2 regions of the Roseateles sp. GW823-FHT07B05 genome follow, and region 2 is predicted to be linked to the other one. Evidence: predicted binding sites of a transcription regulator. Region 2 holds the regulator's gene; the other holds the start of a gene.
What was found. The regulator HrcA, encoded in region 2, represses chaperone genes, less so after heat shock. The targets are predictions, from matches to a motif close to TTAGCACTCNNNNNNNNNGAGTGCTAA.
Positions count from the first base shown of each region.

Region 1: a site for HrcA is predicted at 1,886-1,912, ahead of rpoH (RNA polymerase sigma factor RpoH). Genes of this name have one in related genera too.

Region 1 covers NZ_JBXAGX010000010.1:123,927-135,606, forward strand. The annotation lists gene AC1Q7O_RS20265 (CHASE domain-containing protein) at 1-1,273, shown strand, start outside; gene AC1Q7O_RS20270 (chemotaxis protein CheW) at 1,303-1,806, shown strand; gene rpoH (RNA polymerase sigma factor RpoH) at 1,962-2,879, shown strand; partial or broken gene AC1Q7O_RS20280 (transposase) at 3,190-3,630, opposite strand; gene AC1Q7O_RS20285 (hypothetical protein) at 3,649-3,903, opposite strand; partial or broken gene AC1Q7O_RS20290 (DUF1153 domain-containing protein) at 4,011-4,322, opposite strand; gene AC1Q7O_RS20295 (glycosyltransferase domain-containing protein) at 5,152-5,835, opposite strand; gene AC1Q7O_RS20300 (hypothetical protein) at 5,820-6,767, opposite strand; gene AC1Q7O_RS20305 (glycosyltransferase family 92 protein) at 6,888-7,655, opposite strand; gene AC1Q7O_RS20310 (hypothetical protein) at 7,820-8,245, opposite strand; gene AC1Q7O_RS20315 (hypothetical protein) at 8,235-9,980, opposite strand; gene AC1Q7O_RS20320 (hypothetical protein) at 10,389-11,270, opposite strand.
Region 2 covers NZ_JBXAGX010000006.1:63,503-75,182, reverse strand. The annotation lists gene mutM (bifunctional DNA-formamidopyrimidine glycosylase/DNA-(apurinic or apyrimidinic site) lyase) at 1-53, shown strand, start outside; gene mutY (A/G-specific adenine glycosylase) at 38-1,063, shown strand; gene AC1Q7O_RS14680 (hypothetical protein) at 1,066-1,368, shown strand; gene AC1Q7O_RS14675 (methyl-accepting chemotaxis protein) at 1,452-3,209, shown strand; gene AC1Q7O_RS14670 (FAD-dependent oxidoreductase) at 3,206-4,333, opposite strand; gene AC1Q7O_RS14665 (M56 family metallopeptidase) at 4,333-6,057, opposite strand; gene AC1Q7O_RS14660 (BlaI/MecI/CopY family transcriptional regulator) at 6,054-6,440, opposite strand; gene rapZ (RNase adapter RapZ) at 6,541-7,461, opposite strand; gene recN (DNA repair protein RecN) at 7,458-9,155, opposite strand; gene AC1Q7O_RS14645 (NAD kinase) at 9,168-10,034, opposite strand; gene hrcA (heat-inducible transcriptional repressor HrcA) at 10,102-11,106, shown strand.

The DNA.
Region 1 (11,680 bases), on a different contig from region 2:
GCATGCGCGCGTGCTGGTCAGCCTGCTGCGCGGCAACGACGGGCGGCCGCACCGGCTGGTGGGCATCGTGGAAGACATCACCGACCAGCTGCGCATCGAGGAGCTGGGCCGCGCCCGCGAGGCCGCCGAGGCGGCCAACCAGGCCAAGAACGAGTTCCTGTCGCGCATGAGCCACGAGCTGCGCACGCCGATGAACGCCATCCTCGGCTTCACGCAGCTGATGCAGATGGACGCCGGCGAGCCGCTGCCCCCAGCGCAGCGCACCCGCGCACAGCAGATCGCGCAGGCCGGCTGGCATCTGCTGGAGATGATCAACGACACGCTGGACCTGTCGCGCATCGAGGCCGGCTCGCTGCGACTGGAGCTGGCGCCGCTGGCGCTGCCGCCGCTGCTCGCACGCGCACTGGCGCTGGTGCAGCAGAGCGCCGCCGAGCGCGGCCTGGCCATCAGCCAGCGCCTGGCCCCAGACGCGCTGCGGCTGATGGGCGACGCCACCCGCGTCACGCAGGTGCTGACCAACCTGCTCAGCAACGCCGTCAAGTACAACCAACCCGGCGGCAGCGTCGCCGTCGAGGCCCGCTGCCCCGAGCCCGGCTGGGTGGAGGTGGCCGTACGCGACACCGGCCTCGGGCTGACCGACGAGCAGCGCGCCGCCCTCTTCCAGCCGTTCAACCGCCTGGGGCGCGAACGCAGCGGGCTGCCGGGCACGGGCATCGGCCTGGTCATCAGCCAGCGCCTGGCCGAAATGATGGGCGGCAGCCTGCGCGCCGAGGCCGTCGAAGGCCCGGGTGCCTGCTTCGTGCTGCGCCTGCCCGCCGCCGCAGCCGCGCCGGCCACGGCCGAGTCCGGCCCGCAGGGGCCGGCCCAGCCGCAGGCCGGCCCGCACCGGCGGCTGCTGTACGTGGAAGACAACCCGCTGAACGCCGACGTCATGCGCGGCATCCTGGAGCAGCGCCCGGGGCTGGAGCTGGAGGTCGCCTCCACCGTGGAGGCCGGCCTGCGCGCGCTGCGCGAGCGCCCGCCGGCGCTGCTGCTGCTGGACTGGCAGCTGCCCGACGGCGACGGCCTGGCGCTGCTGCGCCAGCTGCAGGCGCCGGGCGCCGCGGCGCTGCCGGTCATCGTCGTGTCGGCCAACGCCCAGCCCGAGCAGATCGAGCTGGCCCGCCAGGCCGGCGCCCGCCACTACCTGACCAAGCCGCTGGATGTGCGCGAACTGCTGGCGCTGGTTGACGAATTGTTGGCATCGCCCGCCCAGCCGGAGCGGGCAGAATGAGCGGCTGAGATCCACCCCGCACCGTACCGATGAGCTCCACCGACCTCGTTCCTGCTACTTCCGGTGCCCAGGCCGTGCAGGCCCTGGCCCGCACCGATGGCCGCCAGTTCCTGACCTTCCGCATCGGCGAGGAGGAATACGGCCTGGACATCCTGCGTGTGCAGGAAATCCGCTCCTACGAGGCCCCCACCCGGGTCGCCAACGCGCCGTCCTTCGTCAAGGGCGTCGTCAATCTGCGCGGCGTCATCGTGCCCATCCTGGACCTGCGCATCCGCCTGGGCCAGGCCGGCGAGTACAACGCCTTCACGGTCGTCATCGTGCTGAACGTGGCCGGCCGGATCGTCGGCGTCGTCGTGGACTCGGTGTCCGACGTGCTGGAACTGAGCGACGACGAGATCAAGCCCCGCCCCGAAGTGCCCGCGGCGATGGACTCCCGCTTCATCACCGGCCTGGGCAAGCTCGGCGAACGCATGCTGATCCTGCTGGACATCGAGGCGATGATCAAAAGCCCCGATTTCGGCCTGGTCGACTGAACCGCGGCCGCGCCAAGTTAGCGGCCGCCCACTGTTCAAGCCTCAGCAACACTGCATTCCAGGAACAGCCATCCGATCCTTAGCACTCAACAAAGCAGAGTGCTAATATCCATCTCACCGCTGCATCTCGTGGCGGTTCAGTAAGGATCAAGACGATGTCTGCTTCTTCCGCCATTGCCGTTCGCAGTCCCTGGGCCATGGTGCCCTCGCTGGGCAATCTGGACGCGTACATCTCCGCCGTCAACCGCCTGCCGCTGCTGACGGCCGAGGAGGAATCCTCCGCCGCACGCAGCCTGCGCGACAAGGGCGACGTGGAGGCTGCCGGCCGCCTGGTGCTGTCGCACCTGCGCCTGGTGGTGTCCATCTCGCGCCAGTACGTCGGCTACGGCCTGCCCCAGGGTGACCTGATCCAGGAAGGCAACGTGGGCCTGATGAAGGCCGTCAAGCGCTTCGACCCCGACCAGGGCGTGCGCCTGGTGAGCTACGCGATGCACTGGATCAAGGCCGAGATCCACGAGTACATCCTGAAGAACTGGCGCATGGTCAAGGTCGCGACGACCAAGGCCCAGCGCAAGCTGTTCTTCAACCTGCGCTCGATGAAGCATCAGCTGAAGGCCGACCAGGCCGACGGCCAGACGCACCGCAACACGCTGACGGAGGCCGAGGTCGCCCACGTGGCCAGCACGCTGAACGTGAAGCGCGAGGAAGTGCTGGAGATGGAGACCCGGATGTCGGGCGGCGACGTGGCGCTGGAGCCGCAGACCGACGACGAAGGCGAGGCCTTCGCGCCCATCGCCTACCTGGCCGACGAGACGCACGAGCCGACGCACGTCATCGAGTCCCGCTCGCGCGACGCCCTGGCCGGCGATGGCCTGCATCGCGCACTGGATGTGCTGGACCCGCGCAGCCGCCGCATCGTCGAGGAGCGCTGGCTGAAGGTGAACGACGACACGTCCGGCGGCATGACGCTGCACGAGCTGGCCGCCGAGTACGGTGTATCGGCCGAGCGCATCCGCCAGATCGAGGTGGCGGCGATGAAGAAGATGAAGAAGGCGCTGACGGAAGCCGCCTGACCGGCGCCGCCCCAGCAAAAAGGCCCCTCGCGGGCGAGGCGTTCAACTTAAGTGTTGAAGTCCTAGGATGAGCCCCTCCCAGCAGGGGCTCATCTTTTGTCTGCTTCTCCACGCCACCCCCGGGTCCCACCTGAATCGGCCGGAATTCAGGTCAATCACTGCAAGACCGTCGGCTGCGCCAACTTCGGCGTGCCCGCTCCGCAAACCCGCGGCCAGGTTGAAGGTGGGGTCGGAAGCAAACTCCTGACCATCGAGGGCCGGCAGTTGCCGTTGCTGCTCTGCTGTATTGACCCAGCAGAACCTGCACAGGTCAGGCCGCTAATGCAAATGCCTCAGCGGGGGGCTTCATGTTCAGCGCCTGGTGCGGGCGCCGATGGTTGTAGAAGTGGATCCAGTCGCCGATCAGGCGGCTGGCGTGCTGCAAGGACTCGAAGCGGTGGCGATGCACGCACTGCTCCTTGAGCGTACGAATGACCCGCTCGACCAGCCCGTTCTGCTCGGGGCTGTGCGGCGTGATGAACTCCTGCTGCAGCCCGTAGCTCCTGACGAGCGCCGTGAAGCTGCGGCTGGTGAAGACCAGGCCGTTGTCCGAGCGCAGCAGGAACGGCGCCGGCACGCGGCCCAGCGTGCCGAACCGCGCGATCAGCGCCTGCTCCAGTGCCGACTCGGCCGTCTTGGATCGGCCGCTGCGCGACAGATGCCAGCCCAGCAACTCGCGGCTGTGGCGGTCGATCACCAGCGCCAGCGTCGTCCAACTGTCGCGCCCCGCTCAGACCCGGCACATGTCGGTCGCCCAGCGCTCATTGGGTGCCTTGGCCACCGACGGCAGCGACTGGATCCGAGGCCTGAAGCCCACAGGCCGCTTGCGCACCTGCCAGCCCTTGAGCTGGAAGACGCGCTGCACCGTGTTCTTGTTGAACCCCAGCAGGTGCGCCACCGTCCGGTAGCCGAACGACGGGTTCTCTTCGATCATGGCCTTGATGGGCGTGACCAAGCGCTCCTGCAGCGACGGGGCTGCCTTCACGGGCCGGTAGTACACCGTGCGCCTGGGCACCTCGAACCACTTGCACAGTTTGCTGATCGAGACGGTGATGCCGTCGGCTTGCAGTCCCTGGCGGATCGTCTCGATCGCTTCTCGTCCTCTCCCAGCAGGGACTGCAATTTTTTTCTGGCGCGCAGCTCCAGCATCGCTTCGCCGTACGCCTCCTGCAGTTCCTTGAGCTGGCGCTCGTACTGCTCGCGCACATCCTGCGGGTTGGCTTTCAAGGCGTTCTCCACGCCTCGGCGGCCGTCTTCCATCCAGCTCTCGATCTCCGACGGCGGCAGCTCATATGTCCTGCTCGCCTCCGACACGCTGGTCTTGCCCTGGATGATCTCCAGCACCAACGCCGTCTTGCGCTTGGCCGTCCAGCGCTTGATCTCTTCGTCCATCAACGTACTCACGGTGTCTTCCTTTCAAAGGTAACACCTGAGCAGGTTTTCACTGGGTCAATACATGACCGCCCAGGAGATCCAGCAGGCGAGGTCGATCGGCGCTGGCGGGTTGCCGATCTCATCGTCGAGCCCTTCCTGGGCAAGAACGACAACGGCGTAGGCAACACCGGGGCAATTCATACACCATCAAGTACCACCGTCGAAGCTCGCCCCTGTGATTGAGCGCTTCAAATCATGGTGATTTCCCATAGTTTGCCTTGCCTCTCATCATCGCCCTCAGTTGCACTCGACATCTAAACAACTTAGCGCTTGGAGCTGAGCAACTCTTGCTTAACTTCTCGCAACTCTTCGTGAAGAGCATGCAGCCCTACATCCATGCGGATGGTGCTCTTCTCAATCCGAAAAACTGTCTTCACTGCAGAAAGCAGAACCCAAAACACGACAATGTTTACCAAGGCCACTGCAAAAAGGACAGCAATCACAGAAATAGTCAAACCCATAATTGGTCCACCCTCTCATGAAACTCAAGTTTTCTGATCTTTAACTGAGCAATTAGAGGCCAAGGAAGTTATCTGGCTTTAAATCAACTCAACCAAGTAAATGACCACCCCTCGCAGCTACCTGTCATACTTTACTCTGACGGGCTTCAGCAGCATCTCTGCAGAGAATAAAAGTCTCCGTCCTTCAAGAACTGTCTCCTCGACACTTCCTGGCAGATCACTCAAACTGGCCTCATGCACCCGGTCCGCGAAAGTGCCGACGACAAATCAACGATGCTAGCCCACCCAGAATGTAGCCCTGCTGCCCAACCAAGAGCAGCTCTCAAACTTTGAGAAATTTAACCGACCATCTCTTTCCCAGCCGGCCGGTTAAAAATTGAAAAAAATGGATTGTCATACTTAGTGGGAGTGATGTACTGAACTGCTATGTTTGTGGACCGGGCCACCTGCATAAAGCTGAGCTGATCTCTCACGGAGTGCTGACAAACCTCAGCCCACCATTTCATGTTGAACTCCCTAACGGCATCGCTGTGCCTACGAATTACCACCGAGGTTTCCGCAAGACCATAGTTGGCTGGCAAGCCATCCGCTCTGTATTTGCGCATTTGCTCTGAGATTAACTCGGGAGAGTCAACTCTCAATTCCAGACATCGCCTCGCCTCGTCGTATGTGCAGATTCTGGCTCTGTGCCTAAATACGGCCAAATCTGCCGATTTCAAATATTCATTGATCAATTTTCTAGCGGGCACCCTCAGCGACACGTTTGCGTCCATCCAAATGGAGTAGGAAGACTCTGTAAAATGATGACTAAGAATCTTGTGCCTACGAGCATTTCTTCTTGGAGATTCCGACTGCTTTGAGGCAGGCCTATATTGCCATATCCCGTTCGATGGCACAGCATGGTCTACATAGGCAACGAAGACAGCGCTATCGGTACATTGATCAGTGCGCAAGACGTCCCGACCGTTGGTGCAGCATGTGTAGACGGTTATCAAGCTAAGACTTCCTAGTAAACCAAACATGGGAACTGCATCGGTTTATCGCTGCGGAGTCCAAGCGCCGTCTGAGCAAACCGCAAGTAGTGCTGCGCGACCACGTCAATGCTCAGACGCCTAGCAAGAAGCTTGCGATATGCCCAGTCCTGCCTTCTTACAAGCGTCGGCGGCGAACTTATGTCAATCCGCCGAATATCCATAACTCCATTAACTTGGCCAGCCGCAGGGAAATCTTTGTTTATTGCACATGGAATACCAGACATCAGGTATTTCTGTAGCTTGGTAGGTGGCTTGTGCAGTTGGTTAAAACATTCTGTGTATTTAACATCAAAGGCGGCCGCGCAGGTCAAAAGGGCAGCCCGCTGCGCTTCTTCAGACCAATCAGATATCTGAACGCCATAGCTTGCAATACTACTTGCGAGTTGCCCAATTCCTACCGCGTGCGCATTCTTGTCCGCAGCAATTCTAGCTGGGGCATGATATTGGTTAGTAAGCAACACTATCCGATCATGCGGCCAGCTAATTTTATCAAGTGCAGCCAAAACATATGGCACATACTGAAATCCCCCAATCCACAGCAGCGTGCGGTTGTCGGGGCGCCGTCGATCGGGGTTTACACCATACTTGTTGTAATGATCGACAAACTCAGTTTTGCCGGACGGAAAAAATGGAGCCAGACTGTGGGAGTGCAAACAAATCAAACGCGCGTAATCGATGAACTCAGAGCTTTCAGCGATTGCTGATTGATTTAAGAATGCATCAACAGGGAAGAATACTATGCTCAGGCTCTTCTTCTTAACTTCTTCGGTCGTTGCTACGTTAGGCGGGCATTTAATCCAGAAGACAAGCGCACCGTCAGCGATGTCAGCAACTTCCTCAAAGTATCTGACGTCCACACAAGTGCGCATAAATGCAGCAATATCGGCGCCGACCCATGCCCAGGAAGGCTGGGAAGTCATGGGGCCAAAATAGATAGTCGGCAACGTCATCATGAGTATGCAGCGCAGCACATCGCTCGTAGCGCTAACTCTACTTAGGGGGGCAAGCCTCAGCTTAAGCAGTCGATGATAATGGAAGGGCTAGGCGCCATCGACATACTCGCTCGGATCACTCGACCCATCCCCCCCCCTTGCCTTCAATTTCGCCTTCAAGTATGGCGCAAAGCGCAACATGCGATTGTCTAGCACATCCCCTTTATCGTACTTGTCCAAAATCGACTGTACAGCGCGCTCCACATTCGCCAAGCGTTTCCGCTCCGTCTCTTGCGACCAAACGTCACCGCGCGTCACCTTGTGCCAAACATCCTCGCCGCTTTTTAGCATGTAGTGAAACAGCGGGATTTCATCTAACGCGGCTTCTACAGCACGAAATCCTTCGCGGTAGGAAAAGCGGTGCGGGCACTTAATATCGTCCTCGTTTATCGCTTCGGGGCGGCAAAGCGTCTTGACGTTCCTCTGAGGTGCGACTAGGTGGCAGCGTGTGTAGTTCTCGATGACCAATCCTTGTGGGCGCACCCTATGATCATTCGAGTCAAATATGATCCAGGGCATTTCCAATCCACCAATGTCCGGGTCTAAGCTTGCCAGGAACGGCAGCAATCCCGCGCCGCGGGCATCAAATATGAACTCGTCTGCATCGATGAATGCTGACCAGACTGCTTTCCCTTTCGTTCGCCGCAAATAGTCTTGGTAAGCAGTTCGTTGCTGATTTCCTCGCTCAGGCCAAGCTATGACAGTCACATTTTCGAAAAGTGAACAGACAGCCGCGAGATCGTCCTCGCTACCATTGTCATAAAGCGTTATGTGCGCCACTCCGAGCCCGAAATGATATTCGAGCCATTCGGCCATGTAGCGCGCCTCGTTCTTAACAATCGAACAGATTTCTATGTTCATCGTGGCGGCAATTTAGGATGGCCGCGCCGACACAAATCCAGGACCCAGAAACCGTGTCGCAGCAATCCACGCAGAAATGACAATTTGCACATGCTGCAATCCCAGCAGAATGCAACTATTCATGGTGAAAATCTATGCTTCAGCACCGGCCGAAGGCCTTCGCGCGGTTTTACAACATACAGGAATCCCTTCTTAAGAAAAACGACATACTTGCTTCTTGGAAGCTGCTCAATCAGCCTCGCAACGTTCAGGTGAGTCCCCTTCTTGAGGACAACATCGACTACGAACAGGAATTTACCCTCATTCCATTCGCCAATATTCCTAGGCATTTTTCGAGTCATGACCATAAGAAGCATAGCTTCCTTGGAAAAATTCGCCCATGCAACATACCCAGAAAGTCGTTCATACTTGTCTTTGAAGACGTGTATTTGGCTGTGATAGGCGGAGTTCCACAACATGCGAAATAGTTCCGGCTCGGTATTGAGATTGGCCATCGAACGAAACATAAGAAGGTCCAGCAGCAGGCACTTCCTATCATCTTGCATGATTGCTCACCATATTCATATTGTGGATGAGGCCTAACACTCTGCGAAGGTATGGAAGAAACGAAAACCCCTCAATCTCAAGCGTTCGAGGATTCTGGCTTTCGCACCATTCCAGCAAGCTCTGCGGCCTGCGGAAAATGTTCTTCTCGCAAGCATTGAAGACTGCGACATACTCACCCGCAACCGCATCGAAGTTAACGATCAGCCTAGGCAGTTCGACCACGACTACGTGGCGGCTTGACTTCAAACTTAGCACCCAATTTGAGGCATGAATAACCTCTCCTATGCAGCTCTCCAATTGATTTATCTGATTATTCTCGAGCATTCGACAAACCAGCCTCTCAAGCCGCCCTTTGTAAAAGAACGGGGTGAGAAGTAGCCGCTTTGCCGCTGCTATTGCCGATGCGATAAAGAAAAGATGGGGGTGGGAGTCAAATCCTGGGGATGCTAGTTTGCTCTCAAGGAGAATCTCGCGAAACGACGCGCCCCACGTCTCGGCGAAAGAGCTTTTGTGTAAAGCATTCACTTGTACCCCCTCCCCCGACGAAGCGGCGACAAAAAGGCTCGCTATGGTTTCAAAGATGGGTTCGTCTTTCGGTGGATCGCTAGGCCATCGATCGTATATTACCGGCCCTTCCGAGCCTTCACTCAATAATTTCTTGGACAATGAGTGGAGAAACAAATGGCCATGATTTTTCGAAAAGGCACCTCGTGACAAGCCGCACACATAATCCAAATGCGCGATTAGTCTGTCATTGAGGCAACTCCGATAGTAATCAATGAACGGTTGTATCGCAATCTGATGGCAGTTGAATTTGGAGAACTGCGCGATAAGGTCCGCGCCAATGCCAATCGGCTCATTCGCTTCCTCGTGAAATGCGGCGGATTCCCGGTTGCCGCCTGCATAGTTTTCAGCTGGATTGACGAATGAGGTATTGGTTAGATCTATCCATCGCCCATCTAAGCATTGATTTGACGGAGAGACTGCGCCGTGCATTATTCCCGCCAGACGAGCGAACGCAAACTGGTCAGCGGCATTGGCAAAAAAGCGGCAGAAAAGTTGAATGACGCGCGAAACGTCGCCGGCGCTTCTCATCAATTGCCTATTGGCCCCCCGTACCCGCCCAACGTCAGACAACAGATGTCTTGCCGCTTCCGATGATGGCGAGAACAAGCTTGCACGCAGAAAGTTTGCGGGACGAAGACTTTGCTCACGGACAAGAAGGCCACCCCAACCGCGCTCCATGCCGCTTACATACGCTGCCTCTGAACCAGTTAAAATGACTCCGTGGACCTCAGCAACCCCTATAGGCAGTATCTTTGATAGGATGCTTGAATATATTGCCTCGTGAATCGCGTAAGCCGCCTTAAACCCACCGTACGAGTGATGGATATCCCGGGAGGCGGCTAGAACATTTTTGCCAACGCCTTTTACCTGTAGTGCGCCAATGTTTCCACAGCGCGCGCCGCCTCCATTTTCGCCAATGCCGGCTCCGCCGTATCGCTCAGCATAAAGAACTACACTATCATTCTCATTGAGTGCAAGCTTGTCGAACGTGACCCCGCCTGGCACGAGGTAGGAGAAGTTCTTTGCAAAACGTTCATTGTTTGCTGAAGCATAGCTCCCAATGTGCTCGGGGCATTCCGCATTAATCCAGATCGTGCGGGCTGACGAGAGGTGCGATGCTGCAAAAGGAACCAGCAGTTGTGGGAAATCGCCAAGATGCAGATTCATTGTCGACCTAAGGGCGTTTTTCGTCTAAAGCCAAGGATCCCATCCCGGGAGCCGCATTGTTGCTGTTGGCCTAGCCCTGTTGAAATGCGCATGCAACCGCCATGCGCCAAATCAGGTGTTGGTTGATAGATTTCGAGACAGAGATCCAATCGTAATCATCGGACACTAACCAAGCCTCTGGGCCCAAAGCAAACGCCCACCCCGGATTTAACCATTGCCTTGTACGTCGGCAATCCAATCCAACTACGCCTCGAAGGCTCGCTCACGACACCGGTGCGCAATATCGCGCATTCTTGAAGGCACACGTGCTCTTACGCGAGATGTGGCGCCAATACTGTGGCACATCCCCCTCGCCATGTTTGGCAAATCTCAGAGGGCAAAGACAAAGAGCCAAAAGGTTACGTTGCACTAACGGCTACGAAGCTCTGAATTAAGCGAGCACCAACTCAGAATCTCGGCAGTTTTGGCCGCTTGAACGTCTTTGTCCACGCCACGATTAACATCGTAGAATGGAAGAAACCTTTTTGTCAGTTCATCAAAACTGTCATTCTTCGCCTTGCGGTCTTTCACTAGCTGAGCGAATGCCGCATGAACAGCTGCTACTTCAGCGCTATCAAATGCTTTGGGAAACCGAAGGGCGGTAAGCTTGTACGCTGCGAGTGATCCACGATCACAGTGCGTGGCGTCACGCTTCAGGAGGTCGAGAGCTTCCGTTTGACCGTCAACGTTGTCGAGTGCCTTTGCCTCGGGTGTTCTCCACCAAAGCGCGGCGGCGCCCCGCTCACCACCTTCCATGGCCCTCTTAAGCATGGGTTCGTATTGCCCGATCATGCTCGTGTCAAGTTCTTGACACATTCGCTCTCTGCCCTCAAGTGGCCCAACAATTTCTGATAGAGGCCGACGCGTCTTCGTCCCTTTTTCGGCAATCATTTCAAGCAACTTTTGGGTAGATCCTGCGATGAGGCTACATTTTCGGATTTCCTTCGCAGCAACTATCGCGTCTTTCGGCAATCCAGATTGCTGAGCAATCTCAACTGCCCGACGTGGCGAAGGCTGATTCTTGCGGCTGATGTTGCTTGCTGCCCCGGCTGGCGTAGTGCTTATCGAGTTTTCAGCGGCAAGCAAGTTGTTTCCATCTTGCCCGCCCCAACGCGCGACCTCAATTCGTTGACCATTGCCGGCATCGGCGGCGACATACGTGCCATCTGCCGCCCCCCTCGAAAGCACGTAATACGCAGCAGATACTCCAACGACTAAGGCGCCGCTACAGATGATGACCTTACGTCCCATCAGCCTCTTTCTCGCGATGTCACCTGCAGGAGTCCTGCGCGCATCCTACATAGCCAGTCCAGCAATCCTCATCCGCAGCCTTCTTGATTTCGTTATTGATCTTTTCGCACAGTGCCGCCCCACCAATGAAATCGGCTAAGCCACAAATCCACTCACCCGTGTCATGAGCCGACTCGGCCTGCTCAAAGCACTCAGTGATCGAATCGATGCATGAGTCTGGCACGGTGTCTGGCAGCCCCCACGAGTTGCAAGATGCAGCCGTGTATGGTGTATGCAATGCGAGGCTAACCGCAACGATTGTAAGAGAGCACGCTTTTTTCATGAAGGACCTCCGCTGTAATCAAACAGGAATACTGCTGACGCCAAACCATACCAATCAAGATGGCATGTTGGACAAAGCATTAAGTACG
Region 2 (11,680 bases):
TCGTGCAGGGGCAGCGTTCCACCTTTTTCTGCCCGTCATGCCAGAAGCGTTGATCGAGGATTTCGGCCAGACCGTCGTCGCCTGGCAGAAGCGTCACGGCCGGCACACGCTGCCCTGGCAGAACACGCGCGATCCTTACCGCGTGTGGCTGTCCGAGGTCATGCTGCAGCAGACGCAGGTGACGACGGTGCTGGGCTACTACGAGCGCTTCCTCGCGCGCTGGCCCCGCGCGACGGACCTGGCAGCCGCGACGCTGGACGAGGTGCTGGCGCAGTGGGCCGGCCTGGGCTACTACAGCCGCGCGCGCAACCTGCATGCCTGTGCCAAGGCCGTGGCCGAGCTGCATGGCGGCGCGTTCCCGGGCAGTGCCGCGGGTCTGCAGACGCTGCCGGGCATCGGCCGCTCGACGGCGGCGGCCATCGCGGCGTTCTGCTTTGGTGAGCGCGTCGCCATCCTGGACGGCAACGTGAAGCGGGTACTGTCCCGCGTGCTGGCGTTCGACGGCGACCTGGCCAGCAGCGCGGCCGAGAAGAAGCTGTGGGACCACGCCACCGCGCTGCTGCCCGAGCACGACGTGGACCGCTACACGCAGGGCCTGATGGACCTGGGCGCGACCGTCTGCGGCGCACGCTCGCCCGACTGCCTGATCTGCCCCGTGCAGCCGCTGTGCCGCGGCCAGCAGCAGGGCGACCCGACGCGCTACCCCGTCAAGACGAAGAAGCTCAAGCGCGGGCGGCGCGAGAACTGGTGGCTGTGGGTGGAGAAGCAGGGCCAGGTCTTGCTGCAGCAGCGGCCGGCCACCGGCGTGTGGGCGGGGCTGTGGACGCTGCCCATGTTCGACGACGAGGCCAGCGCCCGTGCGGCGTTGCCTGGCAGCGAGCCGGCGACGCTGCCGCGCATCCAGCATGCGCTGACGCATTTCGACTGGGTGCTGCACACGCTGCGCGCCGAGGCGCCCGAGGGGCCCGAGGGGCCGACGCCTGGCGGCACCTGGGTTGCGCGCGAGAGAATCGCGGACTACGCGCTGCCGGCGCCGCTGAAGAAGCTGATCGAGGAAAGCTGACCATGAGACCTGACATCAAGAGCGGCGTCGAGTACGCACTGATCACGCTGCTGGTGGCCGGCGCGTGCCTGTGGCAGCTCATCAGCGGCGCCAACGAGCCCGACCCGCCGGCGGCCAGGATCGCCATCATGGGCCTGGGGATGCTGGTGGCTGGCGCCATGCACTGCGTCTTCATGATGCAGCTGGTCAAGCGCACCGGCCGGGCGTTCGCGCCGTGGTTCGTCGCCATCGTCATCTTCATGCCGGTGGGCACGGCGGTGCTGCTGGCGCTGCTGCTCAGCGAGTCGGATTCGGCGCAAACCTGACAGCGGGCGGACAGGCCGCCCCCCCGCATTGCCTCCCCCTTGCGAAAGGGGCAAAGTCTTCTGAACAACTACAGGAGACAGCCTTGGACGCCTTGAAGAACCTGCGTGTCGGAACCCGGCTGGGCCTGGCCTTCGCGGTGCTGCTGGCCTTGCTGCTGGTGATGGCCGGCATCGGCGCGCTACAGGCCAAGTCCATCAACTATTACGCCGAGTACTACCCCCAGAACATCCTGCCGTCGCTGCGCGCCATCCACCAGATCGATGGCGCGCTGTCGGATGCGCGGCGGCTGGAGCAGCAGCACATCCTGACCGACGACGACAAGGAGAAGAAGTCGCTGTCGGCGCGCATCGCCAAGGCGCGAAGCGATCTGCAGCAGCGGCTCAAGGACTACGAGCCTCTCGTCACGGACGACCAGGACCGCGCGCTGCTGGGCAAGGTGAGCGAAGGCCTGAAGGGCTACCTGGCCGCGCAGGACAAGGTGCTGAAGGCGTCGGAAGACGGTGCGGCCGACCCCACCCAGGCCACCGCCGCGCGCGACCTCACCTTCGGCCCCGCCCGCGCCGCCTTCACGCCGGTGCGCGAGACCATCAACGAGTGGTGGATCTACAACGAGAAGCTGGCGGCCGGGACGACCGAGTCCGCCGCCGCGGCGTATGTGCGCGTGCTGTGGGTCTTCGCCATCGTCTCCGTCGTCGCGCTGCTGATCGGTGCGTTCGCGGCGCTGGTCATCACGCGCTCCATCACCGTGCCGGTGCAGCGCGCCTCGGAGGCCGTCCGGGCCGTGGCCGGCGGCGACCTGACGCAGCGCGTGCACAGCAGCAGCCGCGACGAGCTGGGCCAGCTGCTGTCGATGCTGGACGACATGACACAGAACCTGGCACGCATGGTGTCCGGCGTGCGTCAGGGCTGCGAGCAGATCAACGTCGCCGCGGCCGAGATCGCGCAGGGCAACGCCGACCTGTCGGCGCGCACCGAGAGCCAGGCCTCCAGCCTGGAGGAGACGGCCGCATCCGTCGAGCAGATGGCCGCGCAGATCAAGGCCAATGCCGACAACGCGCGCCAGGCCGACCAGCTCGCCAACCGCGCGTCCGAGGTGGCGCAGCAGGGCGGCACGGCGGTGGGCGAGGTGGTGTCGACGATGGACGGCATCTCGGCCGCCAGCCGCAAGATCGGCGACATCATCGGCACCATCGACGGCATCGCGTTCCAGACCAACATCCTGGCGCTGAATGCGGCCGTCGAGGCGGCGCGGGCTGGCGAGCAGGGGCGCGGCTTCGCGGTCGTGGCCGGCGAGGTGCGGCTGCTGGCCCAGCGCAGCGCCGAGGCGGCCAAGGAGATCAAGAGCCTCATCGGCGACAGCGTTGCGAAGGTCGAGAGCGGCAGCGCGCAGGTGCTGACGGCGCGCGAGACTATCGGCCAGATGGTCAACGAGGTGCGGCGCGTGACCGACCTCGTCGCCGAGATCACCGTGTCCAGCCGCGAGCAGAGCGAGGGCGTGGGGCAGATCAACGCCGCCGTCAGCCAGCTGGACCAGGCCACCCAGCAGAACGCCGCGCTGGTGGAGCAGACGGCCGCCGCGGCCGAGAGCATGCGCATGCAGACCACCAAGCTGAACGAGGCGGTGGCGGCCTTCCGCGTCGATGCGGGCCAGGCCGTGGCCACGCGCGCCGCGCCCAAGCCGGCGCCCCGGCCGGCGGCGACGCCCAGGCCGGCCATGCACAAGCCCGCCGTGAAAGCCGCGGCCGCCAGGCCGGCAGCAGTGCCGGTCGCAGCAGTGCCTGTCCCCAGGCCGGTCGCACCGGCCCCGGCGTCCAGCGACAGCGACTGGGAAACCTTCTAGCCGAACAGCGCCGCGAGGCGCCGCACGGCGTCCTCGGAGTGCTCGCGGTCGGGTCGCAGGTCGGCGTTTCCGAAGTCGTGCTCGCCCATCGCGGCAACGAGCAGACCGTCGCGGCGCGGCAGCGCGACGACGTTGTGGCCGCGGTAGATGACCGCGTAGTCCACCTCGGGCTGCGGGACGAGCCGGGCGGTCTGCCCGCGCACCGGCGTGAGGCTGGCGTCGCCCAGCAGCGTGCGGGCGCCGTCGCCGGTGCAGTTGGCGACCAGCGCCTCCGGCAGCCGGGCCAGATCGCGCGGCGTGCGGAACTCGCGCTGCACCAGCTCGCCGCCGTCACGCGCGAAGTCGTCCAGCAGCAGGCGCTGGTAGGCCGGGATGTTGAAGACCAGCTGCGTGAAACGGCGTGCCTGCACGTCGCGGAACGGGTGCTCGCCCGGCTGCAAGGCCTTGCCCTGCGGACGCAGGTCGGCCACGCGGGGGTAGAGGTCGGGGTAGTCGGGCTCGCCGACGTGGCCGGGCAGCGGCTGCTCGAAGCCGTCGTCGGAGACGACGTAGCCGTCATGCCATTCGACCGGCCCGGACGGCAGGCCGAGATAGCTCTGGTGCATCTTGAACGACGCCCGCGCCATCGCCTCCCAGTCGGCGCGCCAGGCCTCGGTGGCGTGCGCGCTGGTGGCAATGCGCGACTCGGGCGTCCACAGCCCCGTGGCGGCCGACGAGTGCACGCGCGGCGGCCGGTCCCGGGCGTAGAGCCGCACCTTGAAGCCGGCCAGCTGCGCGGTGCGCGCGGTCGTCAGCCCGATGGCGCCGGCGCCGATGACGGCGATGCGCGTGCCCGGTTTCGCGTGGGCCTGGATCAGCGCCAGTGCGCGCTGCGCCGAGCCCCAGCTCAGCGACCAGCCGCTGCCGCCGTGGCCGTAGTGATGCACCACGGTCTTGCCGTGCAATCGCTGCGCCTCGATGCGCGGCCCCTGGGCGCGGAACGGGCGGATGCCGACGGCGATGTCGATGATGCGGTCGGTGCTGACGCGCATGGCCGCCGGCGCGCGCGGCGCGGCGAAGTCCAGCGCGGCGGCGGGCAGGGCGCAGGAGGCGGAGCCCGCCGCGAGCAGTTCGCGCCGGCGCATCACAAGGCCTGCTTGGCCAGCGACTTGCGGATCAGCGCCGCGTCGCGCAGCCGCTGGGCCGAGCCGTCGGCGTCCAGCAGCACGACGGTGACGGGCCGCTTGCCGTCGAGGATGCGCATCGCCAGGCAACGGCCGGCTTCCTCCGTGTAGCCGGTCTTGGAGACGCGGATGTTCCAGCCCTTGGTGCCCACCAGCCGGTTGGTGTTGCGGATCTCGCGCGGCCGTCCGTCCACCGGCACCTTGGCCTTCTTCACGCTGGTGATGCGCTCGATCTCGCCGTAGCGCGCGGCGGCTGCGGTGATGGCCGCCATCTCGGTGGCCGTGGACGTGTTGGCCGGCGACAGCCCCGTGGGCTCGGCGATGGCCGTGCGGCTCAGGCCCAGCGCGCGGATCTTGGCCTGCATCGCCTTGACGAAGCCGGTCTCGCCGCCGGGGAAGGTGCGGGCCAGCGCGGCGGCGGCGCGGTTCTCCGACTCCATCAGCGCCATCTCCAGCGCGGCCAGCCGCGTCATCTGCGTGCCGACGCGCACGCGCGACTTGCTGTGCTTGAGCGTGTCGACGTCGTCGTTGGTGATGCGCAGCTTCTCGTTCGGGTCCAGCTTCGCGTCCAGCACCACCATGGCCGTCAGCAGCTTGGTCAGCGACGCGATGGGCACGACGGCATCGGCGTCGCGCGACATCAGCACCTTGCCCGTGGCGTCGTCGATGACGACGACATGCTTGGCGTTCACCGGCAGGCGCAGCTGCGGGGCGGGCTGCGGCGCGCTCCTGGCCTCGGTGGCTGTGGCGGCGGGGGGCGGCTCGGGCGTGTCGCGGCCGCGGGCCTGCACGACGAAGCTCGTTGCCGCGATCAGCAGCGCCGGCAGCGCCAGCTTCCAGCCGGTGGCCTGCGGGCGTGGCGCCAGCAGGCGCTCGATGCGGCGCAGCAGGTCGCCGCCTTGCGCGGCCAGCGCGACGTTCGGCATGTGGCCCTGCGGCACCTCGCTGAGCGCGTGCAGCGCGAGCGCCATGCGGCGGGAGTCACCCAGCAGCTCGGCCGAGATCTCGTCGGCCACCAGCTCGCGCTCGGCGCGCAGGCGGGCCGACAGCCACCACACCACCGGGTGGAAGAACAGCAGCGCCTCGACGACGCTCTGCAGCAGGTTGGCCACGTAGTCCCAGCGCCGCACATGCGCCAGCTCGTGGGCCAGCAGCGCTTCGAGCAGGTCCACCGGCAGGCGGCTCAGCAGCGCGGCGGGCAGCAGCACGCAGGGCCGCAGCATGCCCAGCGCAATGGGGCCGGCCAGGCCGGGCAGCAGGCGCAGCGGCACGGGGCGGCGCAGGCCCAGGCGGCGGGCGAGCGCATCCAGCCGCGCCTGCCACTCGGCCGGGGCCGGCGTGCTGCGCCGGCGCGCGCGCGCCACCCAGGCCAGGCCCAGCGCCAGCCGCGCCAGCATCAGCGCGGTGCCCAGCGCCCAGGCGCCGACCAGGGCCGGCATCTGCTCTGCCAGCGGCGGCAGCTGGCCGACGAACTCGACCTCGGCGGGCGCGAGGTCCAGGCACTGCGCCAGCGGCAGCCCCAGGCACAGGCCCAGCGCGGCGGCGCAGACGCCGTAGCGCCAGCGCGCCGACGCGCCGCGCAGCAGCGCCAGCAGCAGCGCGGCCACGCCGCCCACGATGGCGCCTTGCCAGATGAAGTTCAACAGGGCCCAGCCCCAGGCATTCATGGCGATGTCCAGATTCAAGGCTGATCTCCGTTCCTTGCCAGCAGCTGGCGGATCTCCGCGCGCTCCTTGGCACTCACATGGTTCTTCAAGGCGGCTAGCACCAGGGCCTTGCCCGAGCCGGCGAACGCCTTGGCGATGAAGTCCTTCACCAGCGACTGCTGCAGCTTGTCCTGCGCCTGCACGGGCGCGTAGCGCTGCGGGCGCAGGCTCTCGTCGCGCGTCAGCAGGCCCTTGCCGTGCATGACCTGTAGCTGGCGCAGCACGGTGGCGTAGGTGGCGTCGGGCCGGTCGGGCAGCAGGGCCTCGTGCACGGCCTTGGCGTCGGCCGGGCCCAGGCGCCACAGCACCTGCAGCAGGTCCAGCTCGGCCGCCGTCGGGCGGGTGGGGGTGGGGGGCGTCATGAATTCAGAATAACCGTTCTAGAACTCGATGTCTAGAACGATTGTTCTGAAATTGTGGGCGCGCCCGTCCGGGCCGGCCCGCCGCGCGCGGCGGCTCACATCACTTGGCGTCCAGCTCGCGGTGGCGCTTGAGCACGTGGCCGTGGTGGCCGAACTGCCGCGCCAGCATCTCGACGAGATACACCGAGCGGTGCTGCCCGCCCGTGCAGCCGATGGCCACGGTCAGGTAGCTGCGCTGGTCGGCCGCGAAGTTGGGCAGCCAGCGCGACAGGAATCCGGCGATCTGGCCCATCATCAGCCCCACCTCCGGCTGCGCGGCCAGGTAGGCGGCCACCGGCGCATCGCGCCCGGTCAGCGGGCGCAGCTCGCGGTCGTAATAGGGGTTGGGCAGCACGCGCACGTCGAAGACGAAGTCCGCGTCGCTGGGCACGCCGTGCTTGAACGCGAAGCTCTCGAACACCAGCGTCAGCTGGTTGCTGGCCTCGGGGCCCACCAGGTCACCCAGCCACGCGCGCAGCTGCGCCGGCCGCAGCTGGCTGGTGTCGATGACGGTGGACTCGGCCTTCAGCCCGCCCAGCAGCTCGCGTTCCAGCTTGATCGCGTCCAGCAGCAGTCGGTGCTTGTCCTCCTCGGCGTTGCTGTCCAGCCCGCCGAAGCCGGTGTCGCGGCCCTGGTGGCGCAGCGGGTGCGGGCGGCGCGTCTCGGAGAAGCGGCGCATCAGCGCCTCGTTGCTGGCGTCCAGGAAGATGGAGCGCACCCGCACGCCGCTGGCACGCAGCTGCTTGAGCAGCGGCAGCATCAGCGGCAGCGAGCCGACCGAGCGCACGTCCACCGCGATGGCGACACGGCGCTCGCCGCGCTGCTGCTCCAGGTTCAGGAAGTCCAGCAGCAGCTCGGCCGGCAGGTTGTCGACGCAGAAATAGCCGGCGTCCTCCAGCGCATGCATGGCCACCGACTTGCCGCCGCCGGACATGCCGGTCAGCAGCACGACGTCGCCCTGCAGCTCTTGTTCCAGGCTCATGATCGGGCCTTCTTCGCCTTGGTCGTGATGGTGGAGGCCGCCAGCATCTCCTGCGCATGGGCGAGGCTGGTGGACGACAGCCGCTCGCCGCCCAGCATGCGCGCGATCTCGGCCACGCGCGCCTCGCCGGATACCGGCGCCACGCGGCTGGCGGTGGCGCCATCCTGCAGGCTCTTGGCGACCACCAGATGACGGTCCGCGCAGGCGGCCACCTGCGGCAGGTGCGTGACGGCCAGCACCTGGCGCTGCCCGTCGGCCGCGTGCCCCAGCTGCTTCATGAGCCGGCCCACGGTCTCGGCCACGGCGCCGCCGATGCCCACGTCGATCTCGTCGAAGATCAGCGTGCCCGGTGCGTGGCCGGTGTCGGCCTGGCTGGTCGTCACGGCGATGGCCAGCGCGATGCGCGACAGCTCCCCGCCCGACGCCACCTTGCCCAGCGGCCGCGGCGTGCTGCCGGCATGGCCGGCGACGAGGAACTCGGCGGACTCGGCGCCCCAGCTCTGCGGCCCGTCGGTGGGCGGCAGCGCGATGTCGAACTGGCCGCCGGCCATGCCCAGCTGCTGCATCGCCGCCGTGACGGCCGCGGCCAGCTGCGGTGCGGCCTGCTTGCGCGCGCGGCTGGCGGCGGCGGCTTCGGCGTCGAAGGCCCGGCGCGCGGCGGCCAGCGCGGCTTCCAGCTGCGCGGGGTCGCTGGCAGCGTCCAGTGCGGCCAGCTCGGCACGCCACTGTGCCAGCAGCGCGGGCAGCTCCTCGGGCAGGCGGCGGTAGCGGCGGGCCAGCGTCATCCACGCCGACACGCGCTCGTCCAGCTCGGCCAGCCGCTCGGGGTCCAGGTCGGTCTTGTGCAGGTAGCCGGCCAGCGTGTGGCTGGCGTCGGCCAGCTGCGCCTGCACGTCGCGCAGCGCCTGCACGGCGGGCAGCAGGCGGGCGTCGTGGTCCAGCACGCGCTCCAGCTGGTCCAGCGCCCCGGCGGCCAGCGACTGGGCGCTGGGCTCGGCGTCGTCCAGCGCGTCCAGCGCCGACTTGGCCGCGTCGATCAGCGACTGGCCGTGCGACAGCCGGCCGTGCTCGGCGTTCAGCTCGTCCCACTCGCCGTCGGCGGGCGCCAGGCGGTCCAGCTCGGCGATCTGCCAGGCCAGCCGCTCGCGTTCGCGCTGGGCGTCGGCCTGCAGGCCCTGCGCCTTCTGCAGCGCCTCCAGCGCCTGCTTCCACGCGGCATGGGCGCGCGCCAGTGGCGCCGTGTCCAGCCCGGCGAAGCCGTCCAGCAGCTCGCGCACGGCGGCCGGGCGGGTCAGGCCTTGCCAGGCGTGCTGGCCGTGGATGTCCAGCAGGTGGTCGGCCAGTTCGCGCAGCTGGGTGAGCGTGGCGCTGCCGCCGTTGATCCATGCGCGGCTCTTGCCCGCCGCGTCGATGACGCGGCGCAGCAGCAGGTGGTCGTCGACGTCGAAGCCGGCCTCGTCCAGCCAGCCGCGCAGATGCGCCGGCGTGTCGAACTCGGCCGTGATCTCGGCCTTGGCCGCGCCCTCGCGCACGACGCCCGCGTCACCCCGGCCACCCAGGGCCAGCTGCAGCGCGTCGATGAGGATGGACTTGCCCGCGCCGGTCTCGCCGGTCAGCACGGCAAAGCCGGGCTCGAAATCGAGCTCCAGCGTCGGGACGATGACGAAATCCTTGAGGCTGAGATGCCGCAGCATGGTGAGTGAGAGCTAGAGATACCAGCGGAGCTTGCGACGCAGCGTGGCGTAATAGCTCCAGCCCTGGGGGTGCAGGAAGCGGACCTGGTACTGGCTGCGGCGTACCGTGATGGTGTCGCCGTGCAGCAGGCTGGCCAGGCTCTGCATGTCGAAGTTCACCGACGCGTCACGGCCGGCCACGATCTCCAGCCGCACCTCGCCGCTGTCGGGCAGCACGATGGGGCGGTTGGACAGCGTGTGCGGCGCGATGGGCGCCAGCAGCCAGCCGGCGATGCTGGGGTGCATGATGGGCCCGCCGGCCGACAGCGCGTAGGCCGTGGAGCCGGTGGGCGACGCGACGATGAGGCCGTCCGCACGCATGTTGGCGACGAACTGCTCGCCCACCGACACCTTCAGCTCCACCATGCCCGACGTGCCGCCGCGGCTGACGACGACGTCGTTCAGCGCCAGCCCCGAGAAGATGGACTCGCCGTCGCGCAGCACGCCGCCTTCCAGCATCGCGCGCGACTCGACCTCGTAGTCGCCCGCCAGCACCGGCGCCAGCGACTCGCGCCAGCGCTCGATCGGGATGTCGGTGATGAAGCCCAGGCGCCCCTGGTTGATACCCAGCAGCGGCACGCCGTGGCGGGCCATCTCGCGGGCGAAGCCCAGCATCGTGCCGTCACCGCCGACGACGACGGCCAGGTCGCAGACGCGGCCCATCTCGTCGTGCGACAGCGCGTCGTAACCTGTCATGCCGGTGTTCTGCGCGGTCTCCGCTTCCAGTGAGACATCGACGCCGTGGGTGCACAAAAACTGGGCAATCTCCTCCAGCACCGGCTTGATGCCCGGCGCCTGATGCTTGCCCACGATGGCGACATGTCTGAAGCGCTCGGCCATGCGGCAAATTACACCACAGGGGTTTTGCCCGCCAAGGCAGTGCGCGGGAGCTTCCTACAATGGAGAGATGCTCGACGAGCGCTCCAAATCCCTGCTGAAGACCCTGGTCGAACGCTACATCGCGGACGGCCAGCCCGTTGGCTCGCGCACGCTGTCCAAGGCCTCCGGTCTGGAGCTCAGCCCCGCGACCATCCGCAACGTGATGGCCGACCTGGAAGACCTGGGCCTCATCGCCAGCCCGCACACCAGCGCTGGCCGCATCCCGACGCCGCGCGGCTACCGCCTGTTCGTCGACACCATGCTGACGGCCCAGCCCGGCCGGCTGGAGCTGGAGGCGCAGCTGCAGCCCGACCAGCCGCAGCGCGTCATCGCCAGCGCGGCGCAGATGCTGTCCAACCTGTCCAGCTTCGTCGGCGTCGTCACGTCGCCGAAGAAGCCCAGCGTGTTCCACCACATCGAGTTCCTGCGCCTGGGCGAGCGGCGCGTGCTGGTCATCCTCGTCTCGCCCGACGGCGACGTGCAGAACCGCGTCATCTTCACCGCGCAAGACTTGACCCAGCCCGAGCTGGCCGAGGCCAGCAACCGGCTGAACGCCGGCTACGCGGGCCTCACGCTGGAGGCCGTGCGCGAACGGCTGCGCAACGAGGTGGACGCGCTGCGCGGTGAGATCGCCGGGCTGATGAGCGCCGCCGTGCAAGTCGGCACCGAGGCGATGGAACAGCAGGACGAGCAGGTCGTCGTGTCCGGCGAACGCAACCTGCTGACCGTGCAGGACTTCAGCCACGACATGGGGTCGCTGCGCCGGCTGTTCGACCTGTTCGAGCAGAAGACGCAGCTGATGCGCCTGCTGGACACCTCCAGCCGCGCCGAGGGCGTGCGCATCTACATCGGCGGCGAGAGCCAGGTCGTGCCTTATGAGGAGCTGTCCATCGTGTCGGCCCCGTACGAGGTGGACGGCCAGGTGGTCGGCACGCTGGGCGTCATCGGCCCCACGCGCATGGCCTACGACCGCATGATCCAGATCGTCGACATCACGTCGCGCATGGTCGGCCAGGCGCTGTCTCAGCGTTGAGCCAACGCTGACTAGAATCGCGGCCTTCTTCCGGCATGGAAGAAATTGTTCAGTGGGCCGTTAGCTCAGTTGGTCAGAGCAGAGGACTCATAGCGAAAGTTGTGCACCGGGCGGCGAAAGCGCCCGCGTGAATGGCGTCAAATTCGGCGAAACCTGACGGCCGCAAGGCACAAGGCAACGCCGAGCCAAGCCCCGCGAGGGGAAGGTGTAGAGACTAGACGGCGCCCGCCTACCGGCCTTGCTGGCCCATGGCGAAGGCATAGTCCAGGGAGCTCAGAAATGGGCGCAAACCGGAATCCTTTGGTCGCAGGTTCAAGTCCTGCACGGCCTACCACTCGACATCCGCCCGCGGCGTTGCGTTTTCGCCCCCGCGGCCGTGCTTGCCGGTCCAGCGGTGGCGCGATTAGGATGGTTCGGCACCGGCGCACCAAGCCGGTGTGAGCGAGGTTCCGCGATGCATGGCCGGTCGGCCATCCCACAGCGGCCAGACTCAGGCGAGGGGGGACGAAAACGCCCAACAGCATCCAGCTGCATCCGGGCGCTCGCGTCGGTGCCTTTGCCAGCCTGACGGCGC